DNA from 2 places in the Embleya sp. L77 genome. Region 2 is predicted to be linked to the other one. Evidence: riboswitches for the same ligand, from Rfam matches in the RefSeq annotation. Region 2 holds a riboswitch; the other holds the start of a gene.
The links. Region 2 has a riboswitch for cyclic di-AMP ahead of ACZOOI_RS36085 (transglycosylase family protein). Riboswitches for the same ligand answer to the same signal wherever they lie in the genome.

Region 1 (3,317 bases), on a different replicon from region 2:
GCGCCGTTGCGGTAGTAGGCGTCGCGCGGTTCGGGGGGCGGCGCGTACTGCCCCTCGTACAGGTCGTCCGGATAGTCCTCCGGCAGGCCGTACACGTGGTTGTCGTCCGGCTCGGGCGGCAGCGGGATGTCGTCCGCGGGGCCCGTGGGGGACTTCTTGGCCGCGGTCTCGAAACCGGGCAGGGGGATGTCGTCGAAGAGGCTGCTCATCGTTCCCCGAGTCTAGGTGGGTAACAAGCGAGTCGTGCTCGGCCCTTTGTACGGAGCGGAGATCATGGCGCCGGCGACGGGTTGTCCCGCCGTCGGATCGATCGGACCAAGGGAGTACATCGTGCTGGACGATCGCGACGTGGAGCGGGTCCTGGTGCTGGCCGCGCATCCGGACGACATCGACTACGGGGCGGCGGGGACGGTGGCGACCTGGACCGAGGCCGGCATCGAGGTGAGCTATTGCCTGGTCACCGACGGGGACGCGGGCGGCTTTGACCCGGCGGTGCCGCGATCCGAGATCGGCGGGATCCGGCGGGCCGAGCAGAGCGCGGCGGCGGCGCACGTGGGAGTGCGGCAGCTGTACTGGCTCGGTTACCCGGACGGGCGGCTGGCCGCGACCTTCGAGCTGCGGCGCGACATCACCCGGGTGATCCGGCAGGTGCGTCCGCAGCGCATGGTGATCCCGAGTCCGGAGCGGGACTGGGCCCGGCTCGCGCCCAGTCACCCGGATCATCTGGAGGCGGGCGAGGCGGCGATGCGGGCGATCTATCCGGACGCCCGGAACCCGTTCGCGCACCCCGAGCTGCTGGACGTGGAGGGGCTGAAGGAGTGGACCGTGCCGGAGACGTGGTTGTCGCCGACACCGGCGCCGGACCACGCGGTCGAGGTGAGTGCGGTGTTCGAGCGCAAGATGGCGGCCCTGCTGTCGCACGCGAGTCAGACGAGCCATCTGTCCGGGCTGCGTGCGGAGGTCACGACGATGCTCACCCGCAATGCCGAGCGGTTCGGCTTGGGCGCGGGACGGATGGCCGAGGTGTTCCGGGTGATCGACACCCGTTAGGGCGGGTCGGCTGGGTTCCCCGGGCTTGGCGGGGTCTCGGGTCCAGATGAGCGCGACGGCGAGGTTCGGCGCGGTCGACAGGCCGAGTGCGCCGAGCATCCTCGGGACACCCGTGCCGCGGCGGCCCGCCTCGGACCGACAGCAGAATGACCGGTTGACGTCGATCCTGGCGTTGTCCGTGTCCTTGTCCGGGACTACTCGGACAGGTCACATACGAATAATTGCTGGCAAATCTCCCCAAGATCGACTTTCGGGAATCCGCGCGCTTTTCCCGTGATACGCGGAGAAGGAAACGGTGGTTTCGGTAAAGTTTTGGCAATGCGGCGGCTGATGATGATGGTCCTGACACGCCTGTGACTAGTGTTCTGCGACAGGCGATCGGCTCGACGTCGGCCACCCGGTCGACACGATCACCTCCGCCGAATTCGGGGACGCGTTCAGGTGACGGTGGGTAACCATCGTTGACGATGCGAAGCCGGAACCGGGGACCCTTGCAGTCCCTGGGGTGAATCGGTGCTCCGGCACCGTAGGGCGCCTTCTTCCGCCCGAACCCGTCAGCTAACCCGGTAGGCGGCCGAGGAAGGAGACTCGCCACCAGTGGCGTCCCAACGTCGACCCGGGCAGCACCGCAAGCCCAAGCCGCGCACCGCCGCGCGTACCGCAGCGACCGTAGTGACGGCCGCCGCGACGATGACCGGCGTGATGACCTTTGCCGGCACCGCGAGCGCGGACCCCGCCGCATCCTTCGAGCAGGTCAAGCAGCAGGTCAACCAGCTGCACAGTGACGTGGTCAAGGTCACCGACGTCGCCAACGGCGTCGAAGATCAGCTGGAAAAGAAGCAGGTCACCGCGAACCAGACGCAGGCTCGCGTCACCGAGGAACAGGTCGCGCTGAACGCTCTGCGTGACCAGATCGGTGTCCTGGCGGCGAACCAGTACCGCAGCGGCGGCCTGCCGCCGTCGTTGTCACTGGCGCTCAGCGGCGACCCCGAGGGTTACCTGCAGAAGTCGCAGATGATGTCCCAGCTCGACGGTCAGCAGGCCGCCAAGCTGAAGCAGATCGCGGCGCAGGCCCGGGTTCTCCAGCAGGACCGCACCGAGGCCTCCTCGCAGCTGGCCGAGCTGGAGAAGCTGCGGACCGAGCTGAACAAGAACAAGACCGAGATCCAGGCCAAGCTCGCCGAGGCTCAGCGGCTGCTGAACACGCTCACCGAGCAGCAGAAGAAGGAAGTCCTCGACTCGGACGAGCACGAGGGCGACACCACGCGCGGCAACGACCGCAGCTCGCGGGACAAGGAGGACACGCCGCCGGCGACCAACGTCCCCGCGTCCGGCCGGGCCGCGGCCGCGATCGCGTTCGCGCGGGCCCAGATCGGCAAGGCGTACGTGTCGGGCGCCGAGGGGCCCAGCTCCTACGACTGCTCGGGGCTGACCCAGGCGTCGTGGAAGGCCGCAGGCGTCAGGTTGACCCGCACCACCTGGACCCAGGTCAACGACGGTCCACGGATCGCCAAGGGCTCGCTCCAGCCGGGCGACCTGGTGTTCTTCTACTCGGACAACCGGCACGTGGGCCTCTACATCGGCGGCGGCAAGATCATCCACGCCCCGCGTCCCGGCAAGACCGTGACCGAGGCGCCGCTCGACTCGATGCCGTTCTACGCGGCGATTCGACCCGGGTAAATCCACCGGCCGCCCGAAAACCTCAACGGCGCCCTCCCGCGGATTCGTTCCGCGTGGAGGGCGCCGTCGTGTGTGTCGGGTGCGGCGGTCGCTCGGACCACCCACCTGCGGTCGCTCGCCTCGGCGGGTCGGCTCGTGCCGACGGTGGGCGGAGTCGGCGGGGTCTCAGGTCCACATGACCGCGATGGCGATGTTCGCCACGGTCAGCAGGCCGATCGCGCCGAGCACTTTGGAGGACACCCGGTCCGCGGCGCGGTTGCCCCAGACCAGCAGCAGGATGGCCAGCAGAATGACCAGCTTGGTGCCGATCTTGGCGTTGTCCACGTCCTTGTCCAGACCCGCCTGGACCACGCCGACCAGGGCCAGGCCGGTGACCAGCATGGTCAGCGCGCCGTGCGTCATCGCGGGCACGATCCGCCCGTCGCCGGTGCGCAGCGCGGATGTCTGGGTGAGGAAGCCACCGAGCAGGGACGCGATGCCCACGATGTGCAGGACCAGCAGGATCTGCCGCAGAACGTCCACGTCGTACAACTCCTCGTCGACCGTCGCGCGGCACCGGGACGCCGCGATTGTTGCCCGGCAGCCTA
Region 2 (3,317 bases):
CGCATCAGGCCGGTGAAGATCTCCGCGCCCGACTCCAGCGGGTAACTCGCGGTCCAGCCCAGTCCCCAGCCGCCGACGAGTTCGGCGGCCTCGGCGAACTCGTCGCCGGTGTAGGCCAACGAGCCGAGCACCCGCTTCTCGGTACGCACCGGCACGGTCGCATCGAAACCGGCGCTCGCGTCGGCCGGGCCGAGCCGTGTCCTTGCTCTTGCCGCGCGCCCACTGGCCGTCGCCGAATTGCAGGTCGCGGTCGGAGACGTCGTTGGCGACCGTGTACTCGGCGATCGCGTCCATCGCCTCGTCCTTGTCCCCGTGCCGCAGCGACTACCGCCGGCCTCATTCCACTCTCTCGTTGTCATCGTGCCGGACAGGGCCTAACCGACCGCACCGGCCCACCCTCGCGGTGATCACCGAGATCACCATGGCCCTGCTGCCCGCGCCCGCCGACACGGGCACCGGCATCGCCTAGTTCCCCGACCTGGCCCACGCCGGCCGTGCGGTCTCGCGGTCAACCCCGGCTGCCTGCGCCAACTGCGCACCGGCCTGCGTCGGCGCGGGTCGCGGGTGCGCGCGATGCACCTCGCCGAGTTCCTCACCGCATTCCACGCGCCGCCGACCCCCGCGGCCGGCGACCCGAGGGCGGGCTGAGGTCAGGAGGCCGGGCCCGATGTGGCGCACGCAACTCCACAGGGGAGGCCGCGTGCGCCGTACCCGGTCCGGGCTCCAGCCGCCGGCCCGATGCGGCAGGCACGGGAGGCACCCGGCCCGGCCCGAAGTATCACCGGCATATAGGGGTAATCCGGACAATATTTTGCGGGCGCATGACGCACGTCACAACGCGCATACCGTTCGTCAGGAACTCGCACGCACCGTGAACCGAGTTTTCCGGATTCTCACCCGCCGTGATTTCTCAATCAACGGTGAGTGAGCATTTTGGGCACAATGCGTACGGAGTTCGGGACTTTAAGTCCCGTTATTCCACCCTTAACACCCGATTCTTCGGTTTCGGCGAATCGTGATGTTTGGTTCCGCGCCGGGGGTGTGCGTAGTTTGGTGCTTCGCCACACCGGTCCGGTGCTCGGCGAAATGGTCTCCCGGTTCGCCGAATCCTGCCGCCGGAGCGAGGCCACGGTACGAAACCCGAAAGGCAGGAGCGGGGGAACCAAGTGGAATGCCGTCCCGGGCGTCTGTGACACAGGCGCCCACGCGGACGGCTTGGGGTGAAGCCGTGCCCGTCCCTCTCATCCGAGGGTCGAACACGGCCGGGCGAGACTCTCCAGCCCGAATCCGACAGCTCACTTCGTAGGCGTGGGAGAAGGAAAAATCTTCGTGCAGTCGTTCATCACCCCTGCCCGTATGCCCAAGAAGACGCGCCTCGCGCTGACTCTCGGCATGGCCGGCGCCATCGTCGCCGCCCCGCTGATCACCGGTATCGCAACCGCCAACGCCGCCTCGGTCTCCACCTGGGACAAGGTCGCCATGGGCGAGAGCTCGGGCAACTGGCACATCAACACCGGCAACGGTTTCTACGGTGGCCTGCAGTTCACCCAGAGCACCTGGAACGAGTTCGGCGGTCAGCAGTACGCCCCGCGCGCCGACCTGGCCACCAAGGACCAGCAGATCGCCATCGCCGAGAAGGTCCTGGCCGTGCAGGGCCCCGGCGCCTGGCCGAACACCTCCGGCCCGGCGGGTCTGACCAAGGGCGGCGCCAAGGCTGCCGTCTCGCCGACCACCAAGTCCTCCGGCTCGGCCAAGACCTCGATCAAGGTCGCCCCCAAGGCCGCCGAGAAGCCGGCCGAGTCCAAGCCGGCGACCGCCGCCGCCCCGAAGATCGAGGTCGTCCCGGCCGCCGCGAAGCCCGCGTCGACCACCACCTCGTACTCCGTGGTCAAGGGTGACACCCTGTCCAAGATCGCCGCCGACAAGGACATCGCCGGTGGTTGGCACAAGCTGTACGCCGACAACCGGTCCGTGATCGGTGGCAACCCGAACCTCATCCACGTCGGCCAGAAGCTCTCGCTGTCCGGCAAGGCCAAGGCGTCAACCGCCACCGCCACCACCACCACCGCCAAGGTCGAGGTCGCGCCGAAGGCCGCGCCCAAGACCGAGACCGTGGCCGAGACCAAGCCCTCGGCGTCGGTGAAGGTCGCGCCGAAGACCACGGTCAAGGAGAAGGCCCCCGTCGCCGCCAAGGCGTCCTCCGCCAAGGCCGGCAGCACCGCGGTCAACGCGTCCGGCTACGTCGCTCCGGTGAGCGGCTCGCTGGGCACCGCGTTCGGCGTCGGCGGCAAGATGTGGTCCAGCGGCAGCCACACCGGCCAGGACTTCGTGGCCTCCACCGGCACCCCGGTGAAGGCGATCACCTCGGGCACCGTGGTCAAGGCCGGCAACGGCGGCGCCTACGGCAACGAGATCGTGATCAAGCACGCGGACGGCAAGTACTCGCAGTACGCGCACCTGTCCAGCATCGGCGTGCGCGCCGGTGCCACGGTGAGCACCGGTCAGCAGATCGGCCTCTCCGGTGCGACCGGCAACGTGACCGGCCCGCACCTGCACTTCGAGATCCGCACCACCCCGAACTACGGCAGCGGCATCAACCCCGTCAGCTACCTGCGCGCGCACGGCGTCAACCTCTGATCCGAGCGTCACTCAGGCAGTAGCCGCACGGCAACAGCCACGCTGCGGTAGCCGTACAAGGGCCGGGCCCGTCGACCACGCGTCGACGGGCCCGGCCCACGTGCGCGTCCGCACCCCTGCGGAGGCCCCGATCCCCGCGGACTCCGAAGCCCCGCGCACTCCGAGACCCCCGCGCGCGCCGAAGCCCCGCGGGCCGGGTCGATCAGCCGCGTGCCGGATACCGCTTGGGCAGCGGCAGTCCGCGTGCGGCCAGCAACTCCCGTGCCCGATCGGGGTAGTCGGTGATCAGACCGTCCACGCCGTCGTCCATCAGCTTGGCCATGGTCGCCGGGTCGTCGATGGTCCACGGCACGACCTTGATGCCCCTCGCGTGCGCCTGGGCGACCATCTCCCGGGTCACGTACGGGCGGTAGTCCGGGTCGGTGACCTTGCCGTTCTGCGGGAAGCCGTGCACAGGCGAGAACGTCGTGGCGCCGAACGAGGCGATCGCGCGCAGCGGGTCGCCGCCGAAGTCGTCGATGTCCAGGCCGCCCAGCCAGGGCGAGGCGCCGGGCTTGCCGACCTGGAGGAAGTCGTAGTTGGTCAACGCGACCAGCGGCAGCCGCGGTTCGACCTGTCGCATGCGCTTGAGCGCGCCCCAGTCGAAGCTTTGGATGGTGACCTGGCGCAACAGCCCGGCC

Region 1: linked by a shared signal. The riboswitch ahead of ACZOOI_RS10385 (C40 family peptidase) and the one ahead of ACZOOI_RS36085 (transglycosylase family protein) in region 2 are both predicted to bind cyclic di-AMP.

The regions. Positions count from the first base shown of each region.
Region 1 is NZ_CM145709.1:2,529,573-2,532,889, reverse strand. It holds gene pcrA (DNA helicase PcrA) at 1-209, opposite strand, end outside; gene ACZOOI_RS10390 (PIG-L deacetylase family protein) at 331-1,050, shown strand; cyclic di-AMP (ydaO/yuaA leader) riboswitch at 1,503-1,638, shown strand; gene ACZOOI_RS10385 (C40 family peptidase) at 1,648-2,730, shown strand; gene ACZOOI_RS10380 (hypothetical protein) at 2,896-3,252, opposite strand.
Region 2 is NZ_CM145710.1:1,412,343-1,415,659, forward strand. It holds gene ACZOOI_RS36075 (hypothetical protein) at 1-155, opposite strand, end outside; partial or broken gene ACZOOI_RS36080 (fumarylacetoacetate hydrolase family protein) at 199-321, opposite strand; cyclic di-AMP (ydaO/yuaA leader) riboswitch at 1,129-1,324, shown strand; gene ACZOOI_RS36085 (transglycosylase family protein) at 1,357-2,637, shown strand; gene ACZOOI_RS36090 (glycerophosphodiester phosphodiesterase family protein) at 2,840-3,317, opposite strand, start outside.